DNA from 3 places in the Bacillus sp. TL12 genome. Region 3 is predicted to be linked to each of the others. Evidence: riboswitches for the same ligand, from Rfam matches in the RefSeq annotation. Region 3 holds a riboswitch; each other region holds the start of a gene.
The links. Region 3 has a riboswitch for cyclic di-AMP ahead of LOK41_RS21580 (hypothetical protein). Riboswitches for the same ligand answer to the same signal wherever they lie in the genome.
Positions count from the first base shown of each region.

Region 1 (10,472 bases), on a different contig from region 3:
GCTTGTCTCTCTATAAGAAATCCTCCATTATCAATCATCTCATCCAGTTCATCTTTAGAATAGAGTCCATCGCTATTCCTCCAAAAGGCTGTGGTAATTACCGGTACTGTCTCCCCATACATATCATCTAACAAATATTGAAGTGTTTCGCTGCCAGCTAACCCTTGTACTACGTCAGGTGAACCCTTAAAGTAGTCTAAAGCGTTTTTATTATCCGATATTCGTTCGCTATTATCATCACAAAAAGCGGCTACCAAATAGTTAGGATGAAATGTAATTGTTCCTCGTGCTCCTGAACTATCATGCACGCTATAATTAAAGCCCTCTCAAGATTGTTCGTGAGCAAATTCAGGACTATGCGCAACATTGATTGCGTGAACAATTGAAGCTAACATACACCCTTTCTAAAGGTTATTTCTATGTCAATTTATCTTTTTCATCTACATATTCCTTTTCTAGTTCATCTATCAACAGTTTTTTATCTTTCACTCATAAATCGTTTAGTAAAGACTTTATGTAAGTGTTGTCACATCAAGCTGAAACACCTCATGATACATATTCTACCTTCAGCTTATATCACAGCCTTCAATCCTTCTAACACCAACCCAATCATAAATCCACAAACAGCACCGTTCACTCGAATCCACTGCAAATCTTTGCCGACGTTATTTTCAATCATTTCGATTAATGTTTGATCATCTAACTTATCAAGATTTTCTTGGACAAGCTTTCCAATTTTAGAATGATTATTTTCAACAAGATTAGCAATTTGCTTTTGCAACCAGTCTTCCATTTTTTGAACTGTTACTGGATCTTCTTTCACTTTGTTCATTTGTTTTGTTAAAAATGGGAGAAGATACTGATCTACAAATTCTTCTTTTTTAATAGAAGCAACTACTTTTTCTTGTGCTTGTCCTAACAATTCTTTTATTTTTTCAGCAGCATTCCAATTTGTGATCCAATTTTCTTTCCACTTTTCTAGTTCTCGTAATACTGCTTCATTTTCCTTAACATTCATAAGTTCTTGACGAATTTTCATTAATATAAGCTGTCTTGTACTATTATCAGTATCCTGCAAACTACTTATGTTACTAACAACAAACTTCTGTAAAATCCCCCCAATTTTATCTTCATCCACAATATTCATGAACGATTTAAGAGTAAACTGCAAAAATCCATCTACCTTTATATTTTCCATCGCTTTCATTCCCAAGCTCCCAAGCTGATAACGCGCCTCCTCTTGGGCTGTCCACTCTTTCGCCTTGACTAACATATAATCAAGTGTTTTTTCATCATATTCCTGTACAACTAATTGATCAATTAGGACTTGCAGTATGTTTCCTGTATTAATCGTATGTAAATACGTTTTCAATTCTTTTTCAATTACAGTAGCTAACTTTTCAGTATTCATTTGAAGAATTGCTTTTTCAGCAATTGTCACAATCCCTTTTTTTACAGTATCCGATTGCATCTCTCTTTCAGCGATTTGTAACACCAATTGCGCCAACTGCATTTCTTTCACTTTACCTGTTATGCTTTCCTTCGTCAGCCACTCATTCTCTAGTGTAGAAATGAGTCCTTTTGTAACCCGTTTCCTGTTTTTAGGGAGCAGCGCTGTATGCGGAATCGGAATACCCATCGGATGGCGAAATAACGCTGTAACAGCAAACCAGTCGGCCAGTCCTCCTACTAATCCTGCTTCAAATCCACCTTGTATAATCTCTCCTGCTATCGTTCCTTGAAACGGGATTGTTGCAGCAAAGCCAACCCCCATTACTCCAAGAGAAATACCCGCTAAATATTTTGACTGTAATGACATTGTATATACACATCCTCTTATTATGTAAAATGAAGCTTCTTCATTATATTCAATACATATTCGTAACTCTTTATATTTTATAAAAGTTTATATCTATACTATAATCAACCTAGTTAAAAATAACAAAGAATTTTAGCATTTATTAGAATGACCAATTAGGTATACAGTAAATTGAACTAATTTCCATCCAATCTTAGAGGGATTCTTATTTAAATAAAAAAGATGAGGCTATCCAAGCCTCATCTTTTATTACTTTCTTTCCTCTAACGCTAAATTCAAACCCTTTTGATAATACTGCACCATCACTTCTTCAGGAACCATGCTACCACCAGTTCCCCAAACAATATGTGTACCTTTTCTTGCTTTTTCTGTTAAATAATGCTTTTGCAAATACTCTTTTTCTTCTTTACATAATTTAACCGGTCCAATCATCCCTGCTAGTGCAGAAGGCTCTAAGTAGATTTTTTCTGTATCAGCAAGCTCTTTTAACAACTTATATAACTCTTCATCGCTAACTGTGTAACTCCCACTTAAAAATGGTTCCATCGTTTTTCCAACAAATCCAGATGCTCTTCCTACCGCAAGACCATCCGCATCTGTTACATTATCGATACCAATATCTTGAACCGCAATTTTATCATGAAGCCCTGTCATTAAACCAAGTAACATACATGGTGAATGAGTAGGCTCTGCAAAGAAACAATGAACATTGTCTTTATACAATAACTTTAAGCCAAATGCTACTCCTCCAGGTCCACCACCTACCCCGCACGGAAGGTAAACGAATAAAGGATGTTCTTCATCTACTACAATCTCTAACTCTTCTAACTGCCTTTGCAATCGAGATGCTGCTACCGAATACCCTAAAAATAAATCATGAGAATTTTCATCATCAACAAAATAGCAGGTAGGATCTGCATTTGCTTGCAGACGCCCCTCTTCTACCGCTTTACTATAATCCGCTTCATATTCAATAACCGTTACCTTTTTACTTCTTAGTAAATCTTTTTTCCATTGTTTCGCATCAGCTGACATGTGAACAGTTACGTCAAAGCCTAACTTAGCACTCATAATGCCAATACTAAGCCCTAAATTGCCCGTCGATCCTACTGCAATGGAATACTTCGAGAAGAAGTCTCGGAATCTATCACTATCTAGAACGGAATAATCATCTTGCTTCGTTAGCATTCCGTGCTGAAAAGCTAATTCCTCTGCATGTTTCAACACTTCATAAATGCCGCCCCTTGCTTTTATTGATCCTGATATTGGAAGATGACTATCACATTTTAGTAATAATTCCCCTAATATAGATTGCTCATAATTTTGCTCTAAAGAACGTTTCATAGACGGTATTCTCACTAAAGGTGATTCTATAATCCCATTCGTTCCTTTCGTTTCTGGGAAAACTTTTGCAATATATGGTGCGAAACGCTTTAATCTCTCTTCAGCATCTTTTACATCGTCCCTCGTAAGCGGAGAAGCTTGTATCGCTGTTTGGAAATTTTCAATGTTCGAATTCACCCAAAATATCTCTTCCAATGAAATTAGATTGTTTAATAGTGGATATTGTTCTTTCAATTCCTCTATTCCCTTCATTTCTCTTCCTCCTCATGTCCTTGTAGCCAGTTGTATAATAAATTATAATTAAATAAATTTTAATACAGTTTAACACAAAATCATGTTTATGTTAATTTTAATTTAATTTATTTAAATATAATTAAACAAATTATTAAGGAGAATGCACCATGGAAAATATAGATATCGGTAAAAAAATCGAAAAGCAAAGAAAAGCTAAAGGATTAAGTAGTAGAGAACTAGCAAAGATGGCTGAAATTACACCATCTATGCTAAGTCAAATTGAACGTGGTTCCGCTAATCCTTCCATCCAAACATTGAAAGTATTAGCTAAATCTCTTGATGTTCCAACATTTAGTTTTTTACTAGAAGAAACAAATACAGATGATTTAATCGTACGGTCCAGTAAACGAAAAAAAATGATTATTGACAATTTATCCTATGAATCGTTATCACCAGATTTCACAGGAAGTTTAGCAACAACAATTATGACTGTTCCTCCGAACACTTCTTCCTCAGAAAATCTTTTAGAGCATAAAGGAGAAGAATTAGCATTTGTTTTAGAAGGAAGGATTACGGTGTATTTAGATGAAGTAGAGTATATATTAGAAACTGGTGATAGTGTAAAAATACCAGCGTATTTAAAACATAAGTGGATAAATAATTTTAATCAAAATGCAGTTGTCCTATTTTCAGTTACCCCGCCTATCTTCTAATACTTTCAGCTAAAAACACAGTAAAAGGGCAATACATAAGTAATATGTATTGCCCTTCTTTTTTGAAGCAACGCTATTATTATATGGTCAGATATTCGGCGATCGGTCCAAGCACGAGCACTGGCAAAAATGTTAATGCACCTACTATGCATACCGTCACAAGCAAGATTCCCCCAAATAAATGAGTGTCTGTTTGAAAAGTACCTACAGTTTCAGACATAACTTTCTTCTTTCTTAACCCAACTGCGACAGCTAACATCGTAATGAATCCCAAGTATCTACCAATATACATAACAATACCCGTTGAAAGATTCCAAAATGGTGTATTATCTTTTAAGCCTTCAAATCCAGATCCATTGTTTACAGCAGATGATGTATACTCATATATGACTTGCGTTAAACCATGAAAGCCCGGATTAGAAATAGCATCTGTGCCATATTGAGTCGAAAAGGCGATCGCTGCTGTCCCAAGAATGAGTAAAGGCTGAGATACAATTGTAATCGCGATTAATTTCATTTCTTTTCCTTCTAATTTTTTATTCAGAAACTCTGGCGTACGGCCAACCATTAACCCCGTTAAGAATACAGCAATCATCGCATACATAACGATATTCATAAAGCCGACTCCAATGCCTCCATACACAGTTCCGAAAAGCATATTGACAAGTGGAACCAATCCTCCAATTGGTGTTAACGTATCGTGCGTCGTATTCACCCCACCAGTTCCAGAGGCACTTGTAACATTGGCATAAAGAGCAGAAGAAATAACACCAAGACGTGTTTCTTTCCCTTCCATATTCCCTTGTGAACTCTCTATACCAAATTGATTTAACAGTGGATTTCCCTTTAATTGAGCAACCGCAAGTGTACTAAATCCGATAACAAAAAGAATAAGCATTGATGCGAAAAAGATTCTTCCTTGTTTTCGATTCCCAACCATTCTTCCATATACAAATGGAAAAGCCATCGGAATTAACATTTGTAGCATCATCTGCAGTACGTTACTAATCATATTAGGGTTTTCAAAAGGATGTGCAGAAACGGTTCCGAAAAAGCCTCCGCCATTGTCACCAAGCTCCTTGATAGATAGTAAAGACGCTACTGGTCCACGAGGGATCTCTTGCATTGTTCCTTCCACAGTTTTCACAGTAACTGCCGAATCAAGTGTTTGAGGTGTCCCTAACGATACAAAAAACAATGACATTACAAACGCAAACGGTAATAGCACCCTTGTGATAGCTTGTACAAAATCGACGAAGAAGTTACCTACCTTTTTTCCTGCTAATACACGAATAAATGTAATACCAATCGCCATTGAAGTAGCAGGCGCTGCAAACATCATAAACGTCACACCGGTCATTTGCGAAAAGTAAGATAAACTACTTTCTCCTCCGTAATGTTGTAAATTTGCATTTGTCATAAATGTAATGGCTGTATGAAATGCTAGAGTAGGTTCTAATCCTTCAAAATGATTAGGGTTTAATGGCAACATCCCTTGTAATCGAAATATAGCATATACGACTACAATGAAAAAGAAATTTGTCATGATTAAACAATATATATATTTTTCCCCACTTTGATTATGTCCTTTAATACCAGCTACTTTGAATAATACTCTTTCTAACGGGCCATATACTCTTTGAAAAAAATCATGCTTTTGAAAAGCATTGTATATGTAATTCCCCATAGGTTTTGCAACTAAAACGAATAGACCAATTGTAATTAGACTTGTAAGCCAATTCATTCTTTTTCCCCTCTCTTTTTAAATAACAAATTACTTTTTTATCATTAAGAGAATAAAAAGAAACACTAGGTTGCACCTAGTGTTTTTATACACACAAGTCCCCCCTCTCAAAACGCTGACGAGGTTAGCTGTCGGATTCGGACCTTGAGAGTAGCCCTACCTATAAAAGGATTCACCCCTAGTGACAAATGCACAAATTTGGTTCCCCCGCTCCTGAAGTGGATTAAGCGATTTATTATTTGGCTGTAAAATCCCTATTGAGCTATTCTGATTGTTAATATACTCCTCTAAATGATGGTTGTAAAGAGAGATAAAGTGAAACTTTAATTACTGGGGGGTTCTTCATCCCCCACTGATTATTACCCCTCACCAATCGGGCTTTTATGGGTAGCCCTACCCACCTAACTTCTTTTCTCTTGCTGAACTTTCAGGTGGGGGCTTACTGCCTGTTAATGCGGGATAAAACAAAAAGATATCAATTCTTACAATCTATAAAAATGATAAAAGCAGCAATGTATGAACAACCGTTCGTACATTGCTGCTTTTATTTTTTTGGAAGTAATACAACCCCTATACTAATCACACCAAAACTATGTATCTGCTGCATAGACAGACCAAATAATAACGGAACTTGCTCACTTATAAGCGAAATAAAAATATGGGCAGTTCCTTCTACAATTAGAAAATAACTTATGTATTTTCTAGTCCCTAGTCTCTCTTTTTGCCCCCACAACCATCCCATTATACAAATTGCTATAATGATTTCATACATGTATATAGGATGATAAGAAAACTTTGAATCATAAAGTTTCATTCCCCACGGCATTGTTGTCTGTAAACCAACCTTTTGATGGAATAAAAAATAGAAAATGATGATGCTTCCTATTCCAAATGGAAGTATGTCTAATAAAATAGAAAGCGAGTAATCAACCTTTTTACTGCGCCATACAATATATCCGCTTGCAATGAAACAACCAATTATAATGTGCTGAGTACTCCCTACAGCTAATAACGCTTGCCATGGCGATTGAAAAGCCCACCCTGGATTCAAAATTACTGGTGCGAATTTCCATGTTAAAATGATGATTAAAAATCCATTTGTTACGGCATCCATCATTCTGTCATATAAAAGACCTTGACTTTTCATTTTTAATTTCATGAACATGAGTCCAAACAAACTTCCCACTATGGGAGAAATCGGCTGTATTTTTACCATCCAGTCCATCATTATCTTGATGTCCCCTTTTACTTCTTAATTAATTGCTTAAATTTCTTTTCCAATTGATCCGGAGGTAATACTCCGCGCACTTGTTCTACAATGATGCCGTCTTTATCAACAAAAAACGTTGTTGGTAATGAAAAAATTTTATAATCAAGTCCAGCTACCCCATCCATATCTAGTAAAACAGGAAACTTAAATCCGAAACGATCCGCAAATGCCTTTGCCTCTTGTACTGGATCACTAACCGTTGCATTCACCGCAAAAATTTCGATTTCTCCTTTATATTTATCATAAAGATGTACTAAGTCCGGTGCCTCCATTTCACATGGCCCACACCACGATGCCCAAAAGTTAATAATATACGGTTTCCCTTTTGCATCATTTAATGAATAAAGCTTTCCATCTAGTCCTTTAAGTGTAATTTTCGGTGCCTTAAATCCTACTTGAGGCAATACTTCTTTCTCTTGCAGTGCCGATTGTTTCGCTTTCCTTCCTTTTTCTTCTTGCTTAGAATTATAAAAGTTAACTCCAGCCCAAATAAGTGCTCCAGCCAGTATAATTGCAATTAGTTTTTTCACGTTCTTTCCCCCTATTTTTAAAATCCTGTAAATCCATCAAATAATCTGATAAAGAATGCTGTTATTTTCGTCATTTGGTTCGTATAAAGTAAAATACCTGTCAAAACCATCATGCTACCGCCAATTTTCATCATGACACCCGCATATGTAACAATCCATTTGACCTTACCTATAAAAAATGCCATGACAAAGAACGGAACCGCAAATCCAAGTGTATAAGCTGTAATATAAAGAAGCGCCTCATCTGGGTTAGTTGCACCGAGCATTAATACTGCAGAGAATATTGGTCCCACGCATGGTGTCCATCCAGCTGCATATGTCATGCCAACAAAAATAGAACGAATATATCCAGTTGATTTACTTTTATAATGAAATTTCTTTTCAGACATAAGCCATTTCGGTTGAATGAGCCCTGTCATAAATAAACCCATGATGATAATAAAGATTCCACCGATTTGTTGAATGAGTCTTTGATTGGATGAAAATGTTACACCAATCCAACTTACAGATAAACCTAATGCATAAAATATAACGGAAAAACCTATTATAAAGAACAATGTGTGCATCAGTGCTGTTTTTTGCATCATACCGCGTTTTTCTTTTAAATCTTGAATAGAAACACCTGTAATATACGATAAATAAGATGGATATAGTGGCAGCGAACAGGGTGATACAAACGAAAGAATCCCTGCGCCTACTACAAGCCATATCGTTAAGTCTGCTGCGTTCATTTTACTCCTCCTACAAAACACTACATAAAGTAGTGTTCGATATTAAAAAAAGAGGCTATATGCACTCTCCGATAATAAGTACAAACGAAATGAGAAATAGCCCCATTGTCACATAAACAGAATTTGTATATAACGGCATCTTGAGCTTTATAGATGACTGGCTAATGATTTGCTCTACACGTAAATTGATTGCTGTCTTCGCAAAAGAAGCTGTTATAAACGGATTAGATGCTGTTTTTATTTTCATTAATTTCAATAACGCGCTACCTAGCTCAAACGATGATTTCATTTGATCCATCGCATATTTGTCCGCCAATAGCTCCTGATACGTATGATAGCGCTGTAACATACCTTTCAATACTGGAATATACATCATTCCTTCAGCTAACACCGTAAAAAGAAACAATTTTAACGGATCACGATTTTTTTGGTGATATTCTTCATGCAAAACAATCGCATCAATTTCTTCGTCTGTAAATGATTGAAACACACCTTCCGAAAGAACAATCTGCGGTTGAATCAATCCAACTGTAAATGCCGTAACTTCTAATGACGGCAGCAAGTACAGTTGTTTCCCTTTACGAGTAATCTCAACTAAATTTCGCTTTAATTTTTTGCTATAGAAAAACTGCCTCCATACTCTTTTACACACAACAAATAAGGTGAATACTAACAAGCCTCCCATTACAATACGAATGATTGATAATTCTCTCATGTGCTTTTGCAACTCAAATAGACAAAACTGTGATAGAAAAAAAACCTTATTTCCGAAGAAAAATGGATATGTAACGTAGTACACTAACATACCGAAAAAGAGAAGACTAATGATGCTTGCAAACAATACTAATTTTCGTATTTGCCACTTCATCACACTAGTCCTCTTTTTTCAGTTGATTGAGTTTTGCTTCTAACTTCTTTATTAAAACTGGATCAGCTTGGTCTAGTTCATCTAACATGTGATTCACAACGAGATCACCAAATTCCCCCATCAGTTCCTGTGTCATTTTCTTTGTTTGATTTGATAAAAAAGACTCTTTTGTTTGTGCAGCACGATATACACCGCTTCTTTTTACCGTTTGTTTTTGCAAGTGTCCTTTTTCTACTAAGCGATTCATTACAGTCATTACTGTATTAAAATTCACAGGAGAATCTTCACTTAGTTTTTGCTGAACTTCTTTGATCGTAATATCCGGGATATTCCAAATAATCTCCATAATCTTCGCTTCGAGCGGTCCAAAGAAATGATTTAATCCTTGCTCATTTAATTTATAGTTTTGGGTAAACATACCATGTCTCCTTTCACACTACGGATTGTAGTACAAAATTGACGAAAGGTCAAATATAGATTTACTAAAATATAACGTACATCCTTTCTCTTTATTCATACATGCTTTTTCATTTTCATCTTTTGTTACAGAAGGAAAGAAACTTCTCTACATCGAAACTTTATCAATAACAAAAATCTATTAGGTGGTGATTCATTATGAAATTAGCTGTAATTGGTGGGGGTTACTTTGAACAAATAGATCATTTCCATATAAATCAACGACTTATAGAGTTAACTGGGAAACAATCTCCAAGAGTATTGTTTATCCCAACGGCAAGCAATGATGATGAAGGTTATATAAACGACTTTAGAGAAACATTTGAAAAGCAGTTACAATGTGATGTTCACATTCTACGCTGCACACAAGAAAGTCCTAACGAAGATAAAATAAGTGAAATGATTCATTTCGCTGATTTTATCTATCTAGGTGGAGGAAACTATATTAATATGCTTGAAAAATGGAAGGAAAACAAAATAGATGAAAAGTTAATAGCAGCACTGCACAATGAAACATTCATTGCAGGATATAGCGCTGGTGCTATGTGCTGGTTTACAACCGGACTCCGTTCTAATTATAAAGGAGATGGTTATATGGAAATCGATGGCTGGAATAAAATAACCAAACATTTCTGCCCTCATTACAATCAACCGGATAGAGCAACCGCTTTTCATTTATTCTTACAAAACCATGCACGGAATATAGAAGGAATTGCTTTGGAGGATAACTGTGCTTTATATATAACCGAAAATTCCTTTGAGA
Region 1 is NZ_JAJJBY010000003.1:169,010-179,481, forward strand. It holds partial or broken gene LOK41_RS04415 (hypothetical protein) at 1-395, opposite strand, end outside; gene LOK41_RS04420 (DUF445 domain-containing protein) at 572-1,819, opposite strand; gene LOK41_RS04425 (D-serine ammonia-lyase) at 2,069-3,415, opposite strand; gene LOK41_RS04430 (helix-turn-helix domain-containing protein) at 3,565-4,110, shown strand; gene kdpA (potassium-transporting ATPase subunit KdpA) at 4,190-5,854, opposite strand; cyclic di-AMP (ydaO/yuaA leader) riboswitch at 5,952-6,094, opposite strand; gene LOK41_RS04440 (prolipoprotein diacylglyceryl transferase family protein) at 6,399-7,082, opposite strand; gene LOK41_RS04445 (TlpA family protein disulfide reductase) at 7,100-7,654, opposite strand; gene LOK41_RS04450 (cytochrome c biogenesis CcdA family protein) at 7,672-8,385, opposite strand; gene LOK41_RS04455 (M56 family metallopeptidase) at 8,441-9,253, opposite strand; gene LOK41_RS04460 (BlaI/MecI/CopY family transcriptional regulator) at 9,258-9,671, opposite strand; gene LOK41_RS04465 (Type 1 glutamine amidotransferase-like domain-containing protein) at 9,869-10,472, shown strand, end outside.
Region 1: it holds a riboswitch for cyclic di-AMP, as region 3 does, so the genes downstream of both, kdpA (potassium-transporting ATPase subunit KdpA) here and LOK41_RS21580 (hypothetical protein) in region 3, are expected to answer to the same signal.

Region 2 (10,472 bases), on a different contig from region 3:
ATTTTGTTCATTAACCATTGCAAAGTGAAAACTGTCTCCCTTATCCATAGCTGTATGGGTAGAGGGAATCCACTCTTCTGCCCAGCCATCTGGATAAGGGTGAGGAATAATTGTAGTAGTTTTCACCACCTCCTTATCTCCTGCTAATTCTTGAACTTTAGCAGCATCATTTAATTCAAATGGGCGTATTGTTAATCTCTTAGATAAGAACATTGGATATTGCATTTTTTCTCATCCTTTCTAATTATACAAATCTTTACTAAGTGTATAATTCATAAATTTGAAAATTGAAATGTTACTAATCTATTCGTAAATAAAATAATGAATAATATTATATAGTCCTTAAAATGAAATTTTGTTAAAAAGTCGAATTTTCTGTTTGTTCGATAGGTCAGATGTATAATATAGTTATGCTACAAAGAAGTAAAATTTTCATGTTTGGAAAAGAGGAATTTTATATGCGTATTTTAGTATTAGGAGCTGGAGGCGTCGGAGGATATTTTGGTGGCCGTTTAGTAGAGAAAGGGGAAGATGTTACTTTTCTCGTTCGTAGTAAACGAAAACAACAATTAGAAGAAAAAGGCCTCGTTATTCGGAGTGCTAATGGGGATTTTTCATTTCAACCGAAATTAGTAACGAAAGAAGATGTCGTTTCTCCATTTAATGTGATTCTACTCTCAACAAAAGCATATCACTTAAAAGAGGCAATAATAGATTTGAAGCCGTTTGTAGGCGATAATACAATGATAATCCCATTATTAAACGGTATTGCTCATTTATCACATTTGCAACAGGAGTTTGGTGAGGAAAAAGTAATGGGTGGTTTATGTTTTATAGAGACAACTTTAAACGATGAAGGAGAAGTTGTACAAACTAGTGCTGCTGATAGACTTGTATTTGGAGAAATAAAACACCCTGATTCAGCAAGAGCAAAAAAAATTGCTAAAGTATTAACGGGAACGAAAGCGAGTTTTGTTCTAAGTGAACATATTTTACGAGATATGTGGCATAAATATTTATTTATTTCAGTAATGTCAGGTGTGACGACGTTAATGCATGCACCGATAGGTCCGATACGCGAAAGTGGTGGTGGCCGCGATTTTATTCGAAGTTTATTTGAAGAAGCAGCACAGATCATGAGGAGATTTGGAGCTCCGATTCAGGAAAATATTGTTGAGGAACATATGAAGACAATTGATAAAATTTCTTATGATATGAAGTCATCTATGCAGCGTGATATGGAAAAAGGTTCGTTCATTGAAGGGGAACATTTACAAGGATGTTTATTAAAATTAGCAAAACAATTTTGTATCGATGCACCGTTATTAAAAGTGGTTTATCAAAACTTAAAAGTATATGAAGAAATGACTTTAAATAAAGAACCGGTATAGTTTTTGTAGTACCGAAATGAGTGAAGGATAGAAAAAGTATAATTACTTTTTCTATCCTTTTTGTATTTGGCGAGTAAAAAATTAGAAAGAGCATGATTTATTAACAGGATATCATTGAGGTACTTAGATGCTAAAACGTAATGATTTTAATAATACATTTTTGTGGGGATTTGGTATTTTATTTCTTATACGTAGAGAAAATGGGTTCTAAAAGAAGGGTCCCTTGAAATATAAATGTGTTGGAAAGGAGGGAGAATAATGACTATAAGTACTTTTTTAGGGTTATTTTGGGGATGGGTCATATTAATTGTATCAGGTATTCTTTTCTTGCGTCCATCGGTGTTACGTGGATTGAAAAGGTTAGTAGTGGAAGATAGAGGATCTGGAATTATGTATGGATTTTTATCAATATTTTTAGGGTTAAGTACCGTAATTTTGCATCATGTATGGGAGTTGAATTGGCAAGGATTTGTTACACTTATTGGGTGGCTTTCGCTTTTAAAGGGAATCTATATCATTGCATATCCTGAACCTTCAAAAAAGACGGATTTTGAAGTGCGTGTATTTTCTACTCGTATAGTACTCGCTATCATTTCTGCTTTAGCCATTTGGATGCTTGTCATAATTTATATGCAATAAATTTTGATGTTTTAAAAATAAAAAGTCTGTTTTTTAAAAAAAACAGACTTTTTTCACTTGCTGATTATTGTATATTTGCCTTAATAAATTACTTATTTCTTTTATTTTCTTGTGAACAATTTCGTTCGTCAACTGTGTTTCCATATAACTTATTAATTTCTATTGTAATTTCATCTAAAAATGTATCCGATAAAAGTGGCTTCTTTTCTTCAGAAAAATCAATGCCTCCCAATCTATATTGATAAATATATTCTGTTCATTCATGTAGTGATACCATACATAATCATCATAATCTTTCTATTTCTAAAAAATTTTTGTTTACTTTTTTAAAATAAAGGAGTATTATAATCCACAGTTTCAAATTTCTAAATCGCTGAAACCGCATGGTACGGGGGACCCGTTTTTATGGATTATTGCATAATCCAAGGGGTGAATCCTTGAAAAAGGTAGGGCTACTCATAGGCCCGAATCCGACAGCTAACCTCGTAAGCGTTATATTGAGAAGGAAGGTGGAGCTTGTGCGACAAAAAATTTAATGTCTACAAGTCTATTTGTTATGGCTTGTAGACATTTTTTTATGTTCTGAAAAGATAGTTTATGAGCTTTAGCTAGCAGAGAATTGTTCGTACAAAATTATTGGAGAGTGGACAGCAGTGGTTTCATCTATAAAAAAGTTTTTAATTGGACGACCGTTAAAATCAACCGAATTAGGAGAGCAAAAACTTAATAAAACGAAAGCGTTAGCAATTTTATCCTCTGACGCATTATCATCGGTTGCATATGGTCCAGAGCAAATTTTAATCGCTTTAGCGAGCCTTGGCGCAATAGCGTTTTGGTACTCTATTCCAATTGCGATTGGAGTATTAGTGTTATTAACAGCTCTTATATTATCTTATCGACAAATCATTTTTGCCTATCCTCATGGAGGAGGAGCATATGTAGTATCTAAAGAAAACTTAGGAGTTAATCCAGGATTAATTGCTGGGGGATCTTTATTAGTAGACTACATTTTAACAGTAGCAGTAAGTGTATCGGCAGGTACAGATGCGATTACATCTGCCTTTCCTAGTTTACATGAGCATAATGTAATTATCGCGATTATATTTGTATTACTTATTACAATATTGAATTTAAGAGGAGTAACAGAGTCAGCTTCTGTTTTAGCATATCCAGTTTATTTATTTGTTTTAGCATTATTTATATTAATTGGAGTAGGAATATACAATATTGTAACTGGTCACGTTTCACCAAATTTGCATACGCCAATTGGAACACCAGTTGCTGGTATTAGTTTGTTTTTACTGTTAAGAGCATTTGCATCAGGTAGCTCTGCTTTAACAGGTGTTGAAGCAATTTCTAATGCAATTCCAAACTTTAAAGATCCAGCTCCTAACAATGCAGCAAAAACATTGCTTGCGATGGGGGCTTTACTGGCCGTTTTATTTTCAGGGATTGTTTATTTAGCTTATTATTACGGAATTACTCCTAGCAAAGAAGTAACCGTAGTTTCACAAATTGCTGAGCAAACATTTGGACGAAATTTTATGTACTTTTTTATACAAGGTACAACTGCTTTAATATTAATTCTTGCTGCTAACACTGGCTACTCAGCATTTCCTTTATTAGCAGTTAATCTTGCGAAAGATAAGTTTATTCCAAGGATGTTTACGATTAGAGGGGATCGATTAGGTTACTCGAACGGTATTATCATACTTGGTATCGCTTCTATTATTTTAATTATTGCGTTTCAAGGTCAGACAGAACATCTTATCCCGTTATATGCAGTAGGTGTATTCATTCCGTTTACGTTATCTCAAACTGGAATGGTAGTAAAATGGATACGAGAAAAGCCACAAGGGTGGATTTTGAAATTAACGATTAATTTAACAGGTGCAGTTATTAGTTTTATCGTTATGAGTATGTTCTTTTTAACGAAGTTCGCACAAGTTTGGACAATACTTGTTTTCTTACCAGCTATTATTTTTGTGTTTCATCGAATTAAGAAACATTATGATGCGGTAGGCGATCAATTAAGTCTTAAAACTTGTGAATCAATTGTTCCGATTGAAGGGAATGTAATTATCGTTCCTGTAGCCGGTATGACTCATGTAGTAGAAAATTCATTGAATTACGCAAAATCTCTTTCACCAGATCAAATTATCGCTGTATATGTTGCTTTTGAAAGAGAAGATGAAAAGAAATTTGAAGAGAAGTGGAAGAAATGGCAGCCTGACGTAAGGCTTGTTACATTGCATTCTCACTATAGAAGCATTATTCAACCGCTAACAAAGTTTATCGATACAGTGCAATATAAAGCAAGTGAGTCAAATTATCGAGTTACGGTAGTCATACCTCAGTTTATACCAAAGAAAGGTTGGCATAACATTCTTCATAATCAATCCAGTTTACTAATTCGTGCGTATTTACTTTATCGAAGAAATGTTGTGATTACGACTGTACCGTACCATTTGAAAAAATAAAGATTATAGAACAAGCAATTTCTAAGGTAGCTTTACTTATGTAGAGCTACCTTTTTTTACAAATAGGTTTTATATCTTATCTTTGTGTATCCAATCCTTATGCTAAATTTGGTATTTCGAAACTTTTTACCACTCCAAAAGTTATTCTTTCTAACCTTGTTAAAATTCCTATCTGTTTACTTTCACCAATTCTTTGAACGACCCTGGTTTTTAAAATGATTATCTACATTTTATGAATATCTTTAATACTATTAATACAATAAAGATATATAGTTTTGGATTTTTCTTTAAGGAGATTATTCCAAAATTGCATGTTCTACATCTACATTCTTCATTAGGTAAAAGGATGTAGTTTATATATGCTTCTCCATACCAATCTACATTTTTAAGAAGTAATGATAAGACGGAAAAGAATATGGTTTATAGAAAAGCGAGGAGAGGATATACTCGGGCACAAATAATTTTAAGAGTATGCCAGGAAATCTTTGATTTATCAAGAAAAATTAAATTTAAAATGAATTATATAAAGAAGTCTCTTGAGGGGAGGAATATTAAATTACAAAACATATCATATAGTGGGGAGTAGGTTTTAGTAAATGTTGAACAATACAATGGTCACTACATTTTCGATTAGGAAGGAAAGAACATGAAATTTCTATCTCGTTTTGTCCGACATTTCCATCGTTTGCAGTGGAAACTGACTTTATTTTATGTGTTAACAACCATTGGCGTTCTATTGACACTCGAAGTGATGGGCTTTCTTATTTCGCTTAGTCTAGTGAAATATAATGCGGACCAAATGTTTGAACAACAGATAAGCATACAAGCCCAAAATATATCTTCTAACTTTAACGGACCATTGATTAATCAAAATCAGCTGAAGAAAGCGTTAGAAGATTGGCCCATAGAAGTAGGGACTGAATTCGATGGATTTTCTGTGGTGACTGATCCAAATGGGAATTTACTTGCAAGCGCTGGAGAGAATGTGCCTCAGTTTATTGATTTTAAAGCAGAATTCCCTGCGAAAGTTTATCAAAATATATATACAGCTCTGTCACTGAAACCATCCGAAGCACGTAAATTAAAAACATATAGCTATCATAAAGGTGGAGTTTTCTATATTGTTGCTCCGTTATCTAATGAGAAAGATGTTCTTGGAGTATTAGTAGTTAAAGCAGAAAACATACATTTTTCTTTGGTCGATTTTTGGAAGGCTACTTTTCAGTTTTTTGGATTTAGTATTTTAGCTTTCTTTATTGGTGCAGCAATTGTTGGTATTACTTTTGGAATTATCACGTCTCGAAGTCTCGTTCGTCGTATTCAAAAGATATTAAACGCTACAGATCAATGGAGTCAAGGAGATTTCACAACATTTGTGCAAGATCCTTCAAAGGATGAATTGGGGCAGCTGGCACGCAAGCTGAATCAGATGGCGAAACAACTACGTACCTTACTTAAAATGCGGCAAGACTTAGCGACCCTCGAGGAACGCAATAGATTAGCTCGTGAGCTACATGATAGTGTTAAGCAGCAACTGTTTGCTACATCTATCTGGTTGAATACTAGTAAATTCCTTATTGGAAAAGATGATGATACCGCAAAAGACCATTTGTTAAAAGCAGAAAACTTGTTACATCAAACGCAGCGAGAGTTAAGTGCATTAATTCGGGAATTACGTCCTATCGCACTTGAGGGCAAGAACTTGGCACGTGCATTAAAGGATTATGTGGAGATGTGGCAAGAACAAACGGGTATCATGGTCAATTTGGAGACAAGTGGACAGCAACAAGTATCCCCTATTATTGAAGAAACATTCTTTCGCATCACACAGGAGGCACTGAATAATGTTGCACGTCACAGTCAGGCAAATATGGTAATGATTTATCTAGATTATGAAGAAGTTGTAACTCTTTCTATTCATGATAATGGTTGTGGGTTTGATATTCAAAGGGGAGCTCGACAAGGAGTAGGTTTGTCCTCTATGCGTGAACGGATTCATGCGTTAAAGGGGCATATTGATATCCAAAGTGAGATAGGGAAAGGTGTGAAAATTACCGTTCAATGTAAACAAACAGATATTCGAGAAGATAACAATCCGAATGCCAATTGTTATTTAGAAGAGGTGACAAAAAATGGAGAAGGAAGATCCGATTTCGATTTTAATAGTTGATGATCACGCAATTGTAAGACAAGGGTTGAATACTCTATTCACAATTCAATCTGACTTTCATGTATTTGGAGAAGCAGAAAATGGTGAAAGTGCTACGGCCCTAGCTGATGAGCTTGTGCCAGATATCGTACTCATGGATTTAGTGATGCCAGGTATCAATGGTGTAGAGGCAATTCGAATGATTAAACAAGTTAGTCCTCGTTCTCAAGTGATTGTGTTGACTTCTTATCATGAGGACGAGTACATTTTTCCAGCATTACGTGCAGGGGCAATATCATATGTGCTTAAAGACATCGAGCCTAATCAATTGGTTGAAACGGTAAGGAGAGGCGTACAAGGCGAATCCATTATGCATCCACGGGTGGCTGCACGGGTTGTTAATGAGATTCGTGCTACGAAACAGGCATCTTCCAATCCATTTTCCGAGCTAAGTGAACGAGAACTGGAAGTGTTACGATTAATTGCTAGTGGGCTCACGAATGCTGAAATTGCTGAAAGTCTTTTCATTAGTGAAAAGACAGTGAAAGGGCATGTTAGCAACATTTTAAGTAAGCTTCATATGATTGATCGTACGAAAGCTGCTGTTTTTGCCTGGGAACAAGGGTTTATGCGTCCGAATCAGGAAAAAAATTATTAATATAGATTAGAAAATTTCTTATACCAATTCCATTACGCGGAATTGGTATTTTTATTTTGCGATATTTCCAGTTTGTTAATCTACAACTTTGACTATGAAAATTCTTTTCTAAACGGACCTCTAGAACTGTTTATAAACAGTTCTAGAGGTCCGTTTCAAATTGCCCCTTTTATCATAATATGAACTTACTCATCAATATACAGTAGGGAGTTGAAGAATATGGTTTTTAAATTAAATCATATACGACGGTCGATTGATCACTATTCACAAAATACATTGAAAGAGGGGAGGGGAAAGCGGAACTTTTTGCTATCAAATTGGCATCGGTGGATTGCCTATATAACTGCAGTTTGGTCCTTCTTTTATGGATTTCTGGGGCTTTATTGGGCTATAGGAGGCGCAGGATTCCCTTTTGGTGAAAATGATTCAAGAGGGTTTATGATGGGATCATTTTTAGCAAACATACAATCAGATGTAGGAGGAGTGACAATCGCTTGCATCGGAGGAATTGGATCGATCACTGCATTGGCTACAATCCGAATGTGGGGAAAGATGATTCCGCGGGCAGTCCTGCTCATTTTCGCATGGATAATGTGTATCGCTCTAGTTATGGTAATTCCTGATGTCCGGGTATTACAGAATTTCGCTTATTCATTCATGCTACATTTTCAACTCATCGATTGGCCTGTAATAAATCAACTTTTATGTATGGTAGGAGGATTTTTATGGGGAGCGACAGCCTTGGCTTATCAGCGGCGGAGCCGGGAAGCATGTGTGAATTGCGGGCGCCAAAAGGAGACTCAAGACACATCAATTGCCGGAAACAGTTTTGGGAAATATGCAACCTACATTGCTATCGTTATGGCACTTCCTTATGGTATTGTCCGCTTAGCGTGGGCTGCAGGGATTCCATTGGGAGTGAGCGATGCAGCAGCAACATTAATTAGCAATCAATCATTTACGGAACGTTTGATAGAGGCAGTACTTGGTGGATTACCAATATGCGGTGCTATTCTTACATTGGGACTTATCCAAAAATGGGGAGAAAAGTTTCCTCGTTGGTGCCTTTATTTGGCTGGAAAACGTGTTCCTATTTGGTTCGCGGTGATACCAGCAACATGTGCATCTGTTCTTATCACTCTTGCAGGATTAAAAATAAGTCCGATTATCATTTCAAAAATATTGAACGGTTCCATCAATACTGGAAATTGGGGAGAATTAGGGCCTTCACTATTTTGGCTTCCATGGGGAGTAGCATTAGGGCTAGCAACCATTGCTTATTATCTAAGAAGGCGGGGACAGTGTAAATATTGTAGAAGGTTTTAGTATTATAACTTTCTAATAGAAGGAGTTGTTCTTTTGTGATGTTAAATACTGAGAAAAAAAACGAAACCGGAATTCATATTTTTAGATGGTTATCATTATGGCCCCAATGGATTGGGTATACTGCGGGTGCTTGGTCATTGATGTATTTGATATTAGGTCAGTATTGGGCGTTGGGAGGAAAAGGTTTTCCACTTGGGGTAGGGGATCCACAATCTGAATACTCAATGCTAGCTGGTTTGAGCCCTGAGAGCGGTGCACCTATGATGGTTGGATTTGGAGTAATGGGAGTCATTGTAGCTGTCATGATGATTCGTGGTTTAGGTAATGGAATTTTACGAATTATATTACTCGCGTTTGTGTATATGTTAGTGGCAATTCTACTATTCGCAGTTATTGACTACCGTGTTTTAGTGACTGTAGCATATGGAATTGTATTTCTGGTTGGAGCGCCATTTGATTTTCCGCATGGAGTGAATTTCTTTGAACAGATGATGTACTGGACGATTGTGAATCAATATATTAGTATGCTAGGAGCCTTTTTATGGATTGCTACTGCTTTAGCCTACCAACGCCAAACACGAAATGCTTGTCTGTATTGTGGCAGAAATAGTAACCCTTCTAAATGGACATCACAATCCTCAGCAGCATCTTGGGGAAAATGGTGCACTTACATTGCCATTATAATTCCTATCTGTTATTCCATAACCAGATGGTGTTGGGCGATAGGTATTCCACTGGGAACTACTAAAGAATTACTTGATTCTTTTGAACGTGATTCACCTGGAATTTGGTTAATGGGTGCATCCTTGGCTACAGTAGCACTTGGAGGGGCAATTCTTACGCTGGGACTTATTCAGCAATGGGGAGAAAAATTTCCACGTTGGTTTCCATTTATTGCTGGTAAGCGTGTACCTCTTTCGTTAGCGATTATTCCAGCTTCACTGGTTTCCATTATGGTTACTTCAGCTGGTTTGATGTACATCCGGGGTTTTATTAATAAAGGGGGCCTAGATCATAGGGGATGGGCATTAGAAGGTCCCGAGTTATTATGGCCAATCTGGGGAATAGCTCTATTTGGCGCTACGATTGCTTACTACTATCGTAGGCGCGGTACGTGTAAATATTGCAAACGGTTATAAAGTGAAACTTTAATCAGTGGGGTTTTCTTCAAGGGAGAAAAAGTTTTAAAGTAAGGAAATCTGTTTTGTGAAAAGAGTGTATGCATAATTGCATACACTCGGAATAATTATCTTGATATAATTATTTTCGTGGAAATAATTATAAAGATAAAGGTGCTTTTCAATGAAAAGTACTCTTATTAATATTTTATAAAGTTAATGTTATTTTATATTGAAATAAAGACAAAAAGCCTATGGAGTAGCGAAAGAAAAAATACTTCTTTACGATGAAAAATAGCTGTGTTTAAATGATGCTACAGTATAAAACTTGAATTTAAACACAGCTATTTGCTTCATATTTTTATTGGTGAATAGTGAAAAATGAATAATATTTCTGTGTAGCTAATGTATAAATGAGATTTTTCCTCTCTGTTTTATAGGGAATTAAAAGTATTCTCATGATATACAGTTCATTCAGTGAATAAAGATATGATGAATAGCTCATATGATTTATTTAAAGTTCAATATACTACATTATGAATCTAATGGATTGAAAGAGGTGGATATAGTAAAGTGTGATTTTGTGTTCTTATTAAGATAATGTTGTTAAATGAATCAAACAAGTAAGGATTGAAATCGCCAATAAGCAAATATAAAAACGAACAGTTAGAAATAGAGTTTACACATATTGGAAAAAGATTTAATAGATAT
Region 2 is NZ_JAJJBY010000003.1:60,034-70,505, reverse strand. It holds gene LOK41_RS03970 (GNAT family N-acetyltransferase) at 1-225, opposite strand, end outside; gene panE (2-dehydropantoate 2-reductase) at 459-1,391, shown strand; gene LOK41_RS03960 (hypothetical protein) at 1,650-2,030, shown strand; gene LOK41_RS03955 (hypothetical protein) at 2,119-2,262, opposite strand; cyclic di-AMP (ydaO/yuaA leader) riboswitch at 2,392-2,537, shown strand; gene LOK41_RS03950 (APC family permease) at 2,684-4,510, shown strand; gene LOK41_RS03945 (sensor histidine kinase) at 5,157-6,680, shown strand; gene LOK41_RS03940 (response regulator) at 6,643-7,317, shown strand; gene LOK41_RS03935 (hypothetical protein) at 7,537-8,643, shown strand; gene LOK41_RS03930 (hypothetical protein) at 8,682-9,782, shown strand.
Region 2: it holds a riboswitch for cyclic di-AMP, as region 3 does, so the genes downstream of both, LOK41_RS03950 (APC family permease) here and LOK41_RS21580 (hypothetical protein) in region 3, are expected to answer to the same signal.

Region 3 (10,472 bases):
ATGATGTACAAAGAAAAGCAATTGAAGTATCAGAAGCAGAAATTTTAACATTTGCAGTACGCCGTATGGATATATTTGATGCACAGCAACCGAATTTACTAGAAAAAATTGATGTAAAAAAATATACATTACTTCCAAATACAGCGGGAGCGAAAAATGCTGAAGAAGCAGTTCGTATTGCAAAATTAGCAAAAGCTTCAGGACTTTGTGACATGGTAAAAGTAGAGGTAATCGGGGATGATAGAACGTTATTACCAGATCCAGTGGAGACTTTAAAAGCATCTGAAATGCTTTTAGAAGAAGGGTTTATTGTTCTTCCTTATACATCAGATGATGTTGTATTAGCTCGTAAACTACAAGAACTTGGTGTTCATGCTATTATGCCTGGTGCATCACCAATTGGTTCAGGCCTAGGTATTGTGAACCCATTAAACTTAGGCTTTATTATTGAGCAAGCAAAAGTACCAGTTATTGTTGATGCTGGTGTTGGTAGCCCGGCTGATGCTGCGTTTGCGATGGAATTGGGCGCAGATGGCGTGTTATTAAATACAGCTGTATCTGGTGCGAAAGACCCTATTAAAATGGCGGAAGCAATGAAACTAGGTATTCATGCAGGACGTCTAGGATTTGAAGCAGGGCGTATTGCACGTAAGCGCTGCGCGACGGCAAGTAGTCCTTTAGAAGGAATGAGTGTAGTTGAATAATCGATATTCTCGCCAAGAGCTATTTTCTCCAATTGGAGAAAAAGGGCAACAAAAGATAGGAGAAAAGCATGTACTAATTATCGGTGCTGGAGCGCTTGGTAGTGCGAATGCAGAGATGCTTGTGAGAGCTGGCGTTGGCCGTGTAACAATTGTCGATCGTGATTATATTGATTGGAGTAATTTACAGCGTCAGCAGTTATATTGTGAGGAGGATGTGAAAAATAATCTTCCAAAGGCTGTAGCAGCGCAAAGACGCTTGCAAGCAATTAATAGCAACGTAACTGTAGAAGCCTTTGTTCAAGATGTAACAGCCGAAGAATTAGAAGAACTTGTTACGACTGTCGATGTAATGATTGATGCGACTGATAATTTTGAAACACGTTTTATCGTTAATGATATATCACAAAAGTATTCTATTCCGTGGATTTACGGGGCGTGTGTAGGAAGCTACGGCCTTTCTTATACGATTTTACCAGGAAAGACTCCGTGTCTCTCTTGTTTATTACAATCCATCCCGCTTGGCGGAGCGACATGTGATACAGCAGGGATCATTTCACCTGCTGTATCTCTCGTTGTTTCTCATCAAGTTACAGAAACGCTTAAGATTTTAGTAGAGGATTACGAAGCACTTAGGGATGGGCTTGTATCGTTTGATGTATGGAAAAATGAATATTCATGTATGAATGTGCAAAAACTTCGAAAACATAATTGTCCTTCATGTGGTGAGAAAGCGGTGTACCCATATTTAAATAAGGATAATACGTCAAAAACTGCAGTTTTATGCGGAAGAAATACAGTTCAAATTAGACCTCCGCATAAGGAACGATTAGATTTTGAACGATATAAAGAACTGCTGCGCGATCGTGTAGCAGATTTAATGGTGAATCCATATTTACTATCGTTTTCAGTTGAAGATAAGAGATTGGTTGCATTTCAAGATGGCCGGGTTCTTGTACATGGAACAAAAGATATAGTAGAAGCAAAAACAATTTATCATCGTTATTTTGGATGAAAAAGGATGAGTGAAATGAAAGTGAATAAAGCTTTAACAATTGCTGGATCTGATAGCGGCGGCGGTGCAGGTATTCAAGCAGATTTAAAAACATTTCAAGAGCTGGGTGTATACGGAATGACAGCTATTACAGCTATTACGGCTCAAAATACACTCGGTGTGCAAGGGGTATATCCAGTTGCTCTCGAAGGCATTCAGGAACAATTAAATTCTATTGGTACAGATTTAACCCCAGATGCTGTGAAGCTTGGTATGCTATTTAGTAGCGAAATTATTAAAGTTGTTGCAGATAATATTAAAAAATTTGGTTGGAATAATATTGTACTAGATCCTGTTATGATTGCAAAAGGTGGTGCTTCGTTATTACAGCAAGAAGCTGTGCAAGCATTGAAGGAATATTTATTACCAATTGCAACAGTAGTGACTCCGAATGTACCAGAAGCTGAAGTATTAACTGGAATGGAGATTCACAATATCCAAGATAGTAAAGAAGCTGCAAAAGAATTGCATAGATTAGGAGCTAAATATGTTCTTATGAAAGGTGGACATGCAGCGTATCAAGGAAATGAAGTAATTGATCTCCTATTTGATGGTGAACAATTTATCGAGTATAGAAGTGAACGAATTGATTCAAAACAAACGCATGGTAGTGGCTGCACATTTGCATCCGCTGTAACGGCAGGACTTGCAAAAGGCTATCCAATTGAAGAGGCAGTAGGGGAAGCTAAACAATTTATTAGTATAGCAATTGAAGAGCAATTAAATATTGGAAGTGGTCATGGACCAACGAATCATTTTGCATATAAAGTAAAACTTTAATGGGTGGGGAGTTTTGTCCCCCACTGATTATTAGCCCTCACCAATCGGGGGGGAAGCCAAGGAATTCATGCATAAATATTCAGAATTTGATGAAGAAGCCAGTTTTTATAATTGGCTTTTTTATTATTTACTTTTTCCATATTTAGGAGTATTATATCAGCCAGAATCTGTTTTTTGTAACGCTGAGTTCAATTCATTTGGAGCGGAGGAACCAAATTGTGCGTGGTCACTAGGGGTGAATCTTTCATGATGAAAGTAGGGCTACTCTCAAAGTCCGAATCCGACAGCTAACTTCGTAAGCGTCTTGGGAGAGGATGGTGCATGGATGGATACATCACTTCATCGATCTGATTAGTATAGGAGAATATCAATCTATATTTGAATTCTTTTATACTAAGGAGGATGATATACATGGGTGAGGAAAAAGAATTAACACTCATTTGTGTGGGAGAAGAGGAAAAAGTAAACAGTTTACGAGAATTAGTGCCTTTTCAACAAGATATGATTATTTTTACAGTAAATGAACATGTAGCAGATGAAGTACGAGCATGTGGCTTTGAATCAACGTATTACTGCAATAAGGAACTGAATATAACAAGTATTTGTAACGGAATAAAAAAAGTAATCTTGCTAGGAGATGAACTTCCGACGGTTAGTTTCTTTACGGAGCGCATTCGCTTTTCTTTTCAAGCGCCTATTACAGTTGTTACAAGGAATAAACGATATCCAGTAAGGCTCTATGAAACAATTGGAGCTAAATTTGTAGTGTTTACGAATTGTGATAATATTTATTTTTTATTTTTTGAATAGGGCGGGGAGTGAAGATGAAGGTGTTATTACTTGGAGATATAGCAAATCGTTGGGCGGTATCAGTAGAGCGAGTTCAAGAGTTAGCCATGCAAGATCCTATTTTTCCAGATCCATATATAGTCTTGCCATCGAAAGATAATTTGTATTTAGAAGTGGATATTATTGAATATGAGAAACTGCATGCGGAGCTGTCACAAATTTATATTCGAGGGAGAAATTTACGTTCATTTTTACAAAGAGAATAAATTTTGAATGGGAAACAGAGCGAATGTTAAGTGCAATAAACTAGGCACTTATATGAATGCGCTCTTTTTCTTTCATATTTAAAAGGCTATTTTCTTGTAAAAGAAAGAAAAGACAAGAAAACAGATGATAAAATACTAATATCAAAAAATGTAAGCGTTTAAATAGTTGAATATTTTCTTATTTTAGGTAATTTTCCTCTTTACAAGTGAAATGGAGAGGAGTATATTTACATTCATAAATCATTCATAAAATTTCCAAAAACAACCTGATATCGCTGAGTCCAATTATTTGGAGCGGGGGAACCAATTTTGTGCATTGTCACTTGGGGTGAATCTTTCATTACGAAAGTAGGGCTACTCTTTAGGCCCGAATCCGACAGCTAACCTCGTAAGCGTTTGGAGAGGAGGTTTACTTTTGTGTTGTTCATTTTTGAACACTGAGTAGAGCCTCAGTGTTCTTTTTTTGATGGATTAATGGTAAAAATTAACATTTTGAAATGAGGGATTGGAATGCTAGATGTAGTGATGATTGGAATCTTTGTTGTATTAGTAGCATCGATGATAGGGCTTGCGAGCTGGTCAGATAAAGTTGTGAAAGAAGGGAAGCAATCATGATGATTGCCTTATCAGTTATTGTCGCAGCGATTACTGTGTATTTAGTTTATGCGTTATTAAATCCGGAGAAGTTTTAATTAGGGGGAATCATACATTATGATTTGGGTTGCAGTTGTCATTACAATGTTATTGTTTATTCTTGTGGCAAAGCCAACGGGTATTTATTTAGAGAAAGCTTTTCAAGGGAGTAGAAGACTAGATAAAATATTCGGGCCTTTTGAAAAGCTGATTTTCAAAATCACGGGTGTTAAGTCTTACAATCAAACGTGGAAACAGTACGCGTTATCATTAGTTGCACTCAATGGTTTTATGATTGTTGTCGTATATTTCATTTTTCGCTTACAAGGTGTATTGCCGTTAAACCCGGCGCATATTGAAGGGATGGAACCAACGCTCGCTTTTAATACGGCGATCAGCTTTATGGCAGATACAAACTTACAGCATTATAGCGGTGAAAATGGATTATCTTATTTATCACAATTAATTGGGATTACATTTTTAATGTTTACTGCGCCGGCAACAACATTAGCACTTGTAATGGCTTTTATAAGAGGATTAGCAGGTAAGGAACTTGGAAATTTTTTCGTAGATTTTACACGAGCTTTAACAAGGGTCTTCCTTCCAATTGCATTTGTGGCAGCGTTAATTTTTGTGGCACTTGGTGTACCGCAAACTTTAGATGGGGCGGTTACAGCCAACACAATTGAAGGTGTGAAACAAAGTATTTTACGCGGTCCTGTAGCTTCATTCGTTTCCATTAAGGAACTAGGCAATAATGGTGGTGGATTCTTCGGAGCAAACTCCACACATCCATTTGAAAACCCAGGACAAATCAGTAACATTTTACAAATGATGCTCATGATGCTATTGCCGACAGCTTTACCGTTTACGTACGGAAGAATGGTCGGAAATAAAAAACAAGGACGTATCCTTTTCGTTTCCTTGTTTATGGTGTTTTTAATTGGATTTGGAACCATTGTTTCATCAGAATTACAAGGAAATCCAGCATTAAATCAAATGGGTATGGAACATGTACAAGGAAGTACAGAAGGAAAAGAAGTACGATTTGGAACGATCTTTTCTTCACTATATGCGACAGTAACGACAGCAGCCGAAACGGGTGCAGTTAATACGATGCATGATACATTAACACCAATTGGCGGATTGGTACCACTTGTAAACATGATGCTAAATACGGTGTTTGGCGGCGTTGGGGCAGGTTTCGTGAATATTATTATGTACGCAATTATTGCAGTCTTTATATCTGGATTAATGGTTGGACGGACACCAGAATTTCTAGGTAAGAAAATTGAAGGGAAAGAAATGAAGTTAATTGCGGTAACGATATTATTTCATCCATTGCTGATCTTAGGGTTTTCGGCACTAGCTCTTTCAACTCATTTAGGAACAGATGCTATTTCTCATTCAGGTTTTCATGGTTTAACGCAAGTTGTATATGAATACACGTCTTCGGCTGCTAACAATGGATCTGGATTTGAAGGTTTAGCAGATAATACACCGTTTTGGAATATCACAACTGGTTTAGTTATGTTTTTAGGACGTTATTTCAGCTTAATTACAATGTTAGCTGTTGCGGCTTCATTGAAAGAGAAGACGGTAGTACCAGAAACAGTAGGAACATTCCGCACAGATAATAGTTTATTTGGGGGCATTTTCATTGGGACAATTGTAATCGTTGGTGCATTAACGTTCTTCCCGATGTTAGTGCTAGGGCCAATTGCAGAATTTCTTACATTGAAGTAATGGAGGGTAAATGATGAGACCTGTAGTGGTAAAGGAAAAACAAGCGAATCAATCACAAGTACATGTTGTAGAAGATGAAGTGAGACAAGCGAAAACGATGGACCGTGATATTGTTACACATGCGATGAAACAGTCAGTTGCGAAACTGAATCCAAAAATAATGGTGAAAAATCCAATTATGTTCGTAGTGGAAATTGGATTTATAATCACTTTGATTTTATCGTTTCTTCCGAATAGTTCTAGTAGTATACCAGGTTGGTTCAATATAACAGTTTCTTTTATTCTATTATTTACAGTTTTATTTGCTAATTTTGCAGAGGCACTGGCTGAAGGGCGCGGGAAAGCGCAGGCTGATTCTTTAAAACAATCGAAGAAAGATGTATTTGCAAACGTCGTAAAAGAAAATGGGAAAATCGTTCAAGTATCAGCGACTGAATTGAGAAAAGGTGACGTTGTTATTGTAAAACAAGGAGAAATGATCCCAAGTGATGGCGAGGTTATTAAAGGTTTGGCATCGGTGGATGAGTCAGCAATAACAGGTGAATCTGCCCCTGTTATTAAAGAAGCCGGTGGTGATTTTTGTTCAGTAACAGGTGGTACAATGGTTGTTAGTGATGAGATTACCATTTCAATTACAAGTAATCCAGGTGAGTCATTTATAGATAAAATGATCTCTTTAGTAGAAGGGGCTGCTCGTCAAAAAACACCGAATGAAATAGCTCTGAACACAGTATTAACAAGTTTAACTCTTATTTTCTTAATTGTAGTTGTAACACTACCGATTTTCACGAATTATTTAGGATTTAAGATTGATACTGCTGTACTTGTTGCGCTTCTTGTTTGTTTAATTCCAACGACAATTGGAGGATTATTATCCGCGATTGGGATTGCTGGAATGGACCGTGTGACGAAATTTAATGTATTGGCAATGTCAGGGAAAGCTGTAGAAGCTGCGGGCGATATTAATACAATTATTTTAGATAAAACAGGTACCATTACGTTTGGGAATCGGATGGCACATACATTGCTTCCTGTAGGAAACGAAACAATTGAGCAATTAGCGAAATGGGCTGCATTAGGATCAGTTTTAGATGAAACACCAGAAGGTCGTTCTGTAATTGAATATGTAAAATCAAAAGCTTTATCATATAACAGGGAGCTTGCTGAGCAAGGTGAGTTTGTTCCGTTTAAAGCAGAAACAAGAATGAGTGGTGTAGACTTACTTGATGGTACAAAAGTAAGAAAAGGTGCAGTTGGTGCTGTTATGGAGTGGGTACAAGCACAAGGTGGTACAATTCCAAAAGATTTGAATCAAAAAGCAGATTTAATTTCAAAAGAGGGTGGAACACCACTTGTAGTTGCAGTGGATAATCGTATTTATGGATTAATCTATTTAAAAGATACTGTCAAACCAGGTATGCGCGAACGTTTTGAACAACTTCGCCAAATGGGAATCAAAACGGTGATGTGTACAGGTGATAATCCATTAACAGCAGCAACAATTGCAAAAGAAGCAGGTGTAGATGAGTTTGTTGCGGAATGTAAGCCAGAAGATAAAATTGCAGTTATTAAAGCAGAACAAGATAAAGGAAAACTTGTAGCAATGACAGGTGATGGTACGAATGATGCACCGGCACTGGCACAAGCTGATGTAGGATTAGCGATGAATAGCGGAACCACAGCTGCGAAAGAAGCGGCTAATATGATTGACCTAGATTCCAATCCAACAAAAATTATTGAGGTTGTAGGGATTGGGAAACAGCTGTTAATGACGCGCGGTGCGCTAACAACATTCAGTATCGCAAATGATATAGCAAAATACTTTGCGATTATCCCAGCGATGTTTACATTAGCCATTCCACAAATGGAAGCACTGAACATAATGAAATTAACTTCGCCACTTTCAGCTATTTTATCAGCATTAATATTTAATGCGATTATTATCCCTTTACTCATCCCATTAGCGATGAAGGGGATTGCGTATAAGCCAATGAGTTCCAATGCTTTACTCGGTCGTAACTTATTGATTTATGGGCTTGGAGGAGTCATTGTTCCGTTCATTGGGATTAAAGTAATTGATATGATTGTGGGATTGTTTATATAAGGAAGAGGGGAAAAGAAGATGGCTAACAAACAAAGTATACTTTCACCGGTCATTCGCGTTACCTTTACATTTCTTGTTCTATGCGGGCTTTTATATCCACTACTTGTAACTGGAATTGCACAAGCGGTAATGAAGGACAATGCAGATGGAAGTCTTATATATAATGAAAAGAATGAAGTGATTGGTTCGAAACTAATCGGTCAAAACTTTAAAGATCCGCGTTATTTTCATGGACGCGTCTCTAGTATAGAATATAAAGCAGAAGCATCGGGATCGAATAATTATGCACCTTCTAATCCTGATTTAGTAAAACGTGTAGAAGAGAGCGTGGCGAATTGGAAAGAGAAAAACCCGACTGTTCCTGTTATGGAAGTACCAATGGATTTAGTGACGAATTCAGGTTCAGGACTCGATCCTGATATTAGTCCAAAGGCGGCTTATGTACAGGTTGATCGTATCTCAAAATTAACGAATATTCCGAAAGAGAAAATAAATCAACTGATTAAGTCTCAAACAGAAGGAGCTGCATTAGGTTTATTTGGAGAGGATCGCGTGAACGTTTTGAAATTAAATTTAGAATTACAAAAAATAATGAAATAGTACTGTTGCTACCTCAATCCAATCGATTGAGGTAGCGTTGTTTACGAGGAAAGGTTGTGTGCGTAATGTATACAGATGATTATAAACCAACATTTCAAAGGCGAACACCGGAAGAGTATTTAGAATATATACGCCAGCAAAATCGCGGGAAGTTAAAGTTGTACGTAGGTGCTGCTCCAGGAGTAGGAAAAAGTTATAAAATGTTGTTTGATGCAAGAGAAATGAAAAAAGAGGGTATTGATATTGTAATAGGTTTAATTGAAACACATGGGAGAAAAGAAACGAAAGAAGCAATTGCTGATTTAGAAAAAATTCCTTTAAAGGAAATAAATTATAAAGGAAAAGTATTTTATGAGCTTGATGTAGAAGGGATTATAAAGAGAGCACCACAAGTAGTTGTTGTCGATGAACTAGCACACAGTAATATTCCAGGATCAAAACATAAAAAAAGATATATGGATGTAGAAGAATTGTTGGACGCTGGGATATCAGTGTTATCAGCGTTTAATATTCAGCATTTAGAAAGCGTTCATGATATTGTAGAACAAATTACAAACGTAAAAGTACGAGAGCGCATTCCTGATTTTATTTTACAAAAAGCAAATGAGATTCAACTTGTTGATGTAACACCGGAAGTGCTGCGGAAACGATTAATTGATGGAAAGATATACAAAAAAGAAAAAATTCAGCAAAGCTTACAAAATTTTTTTACGGTTAATAATTTAGGCGCCTTGCGAGAGTTATCACTTCGTGAAGTTGCAGATGATATGGATGAGAAAATTAGTCAGTCGGTGACGGAGCCAATAGGCGTAAAAGAAAAAATCCTCGTTTGTGTGCAATATAGCTCAACGGCAGAGAAATTAATCCGGCGTGGTTGGCGGATGGCAGATCGATTAAATGCTGAATTATATGTATTAAACGTTGAAAGAGAAAATATAGAATCATTATCGGCAAGCAAAAGGCAAACAATTGATGAGTGGCAGTCGTTGACGAATCAATTTCATGCTACTTTCTTATTGGAAGAAGCGAAAGGAAGAAAGCCAGCTGATGTCATTATTGAAGTTGCAAAACGATTACAGGTCACTCAAATTTTACTCGGGCAATCGGCAAGAACAAGGTGGGAGGAAATTCGAAAAGGATCTATTGTAAATGAAATTATGAGGCAAACAAAGCATATTGATATTCATATTGTTGCAGATCAGAGAGTATAAAGTGTTTCTTTGAAAGAAAGGCCTATTTATTCTATTCAGTTCCCTATAAATAGGGAACTGAATAGGATAAAGTGAAACTTCAATCAGTGGGGGTTTTCTTCACCCCCCACTGATTGTTAGTTGAACCAATCGGGCTTTTACGGGCTGTTTATCTCCCACCTAAACTTCGTCGCATTTTCTTAAGTTTTGAGGTGGGAGTATTACAGCCCGTTAATGCGGGATAAAAGGTAAATAAAATCATGAGAGGAGCATGAATATGTACCGTAAATCATGGTATCACTATCAATGGGAAAATCCAATGCATAGCAACTGGAATAACAACAATTGGATATATAATTGGAATCCTTATTATTGTAATAGGAACAATAACAACTGGAATCCTTATTACGGAAGCATCAGATTAACAGATTATGGATCAAAACCATTTGTAGTGAATATTGACCAAGCTACTAAGCAAAACAATACTTACCGCACGGCTTTATGGACAGGAAACAACTTACAAGTGACTTTGATGAGTATTAATGTTGGAGATGACATAGGTTTAGAGGTCCACCCGACAACTGATCAATTCATACGTATTGAAGAAGG
Region 3 is NZ_JAJJBY010000030.1:35,931-46,402, reverse strand. It holds gene LOK41_RS21595 (thiazole synthase) at 1-704, shown strand, start outside; gene LOK41_RS21590 (thiazole biosynthesis adenylyltransferase ThiF) at 697-1,716, shown strand; gene thiD (bifunctional hydroxymethylpyrimidine kinase/phosphomethylpyrimidine kinase) at 1,723-2,535, shown strand; cyclic di-AMP (ydaO/yuaA leader) riboswitch at 2,706-2,853, shown strand; gene LOK41_RS21580 (hypothetical protein) at 2,947-3,345, shown strand; gene LOK41_RS21575 (hypothetical protein) at 3,360-3,590, shown strand; cyclic di-AMP (ydaO/yuaA leader) riboswitch at 3,854-3,999, shown strand; gene LOK41_RS21570 (hypothetical protein) at 4,101-4,205, shown strand; gene kdpF (K(+)-transporting ATPase subunit F) at 4,202-4,282, shown strand; gene kdpA (potassium-transporting ATPase subunit KdpA) at 4,302-5,969, shown strand; gene kdpB (potassium-transporting ATPase subunit KdpB) at 5,983-8,073, shown strand; gene kdpC (K(+)-transporting ATPase subunit C) at 8,092-8,673, shown strand; gene kdpDN (KdpD-like non-kinase potassium sensor) at 8,739-9,884, shown strand; gene LOK41_RS21540 (cupin domain-containing protein) at 10,141-10,472, shown strand, end outside.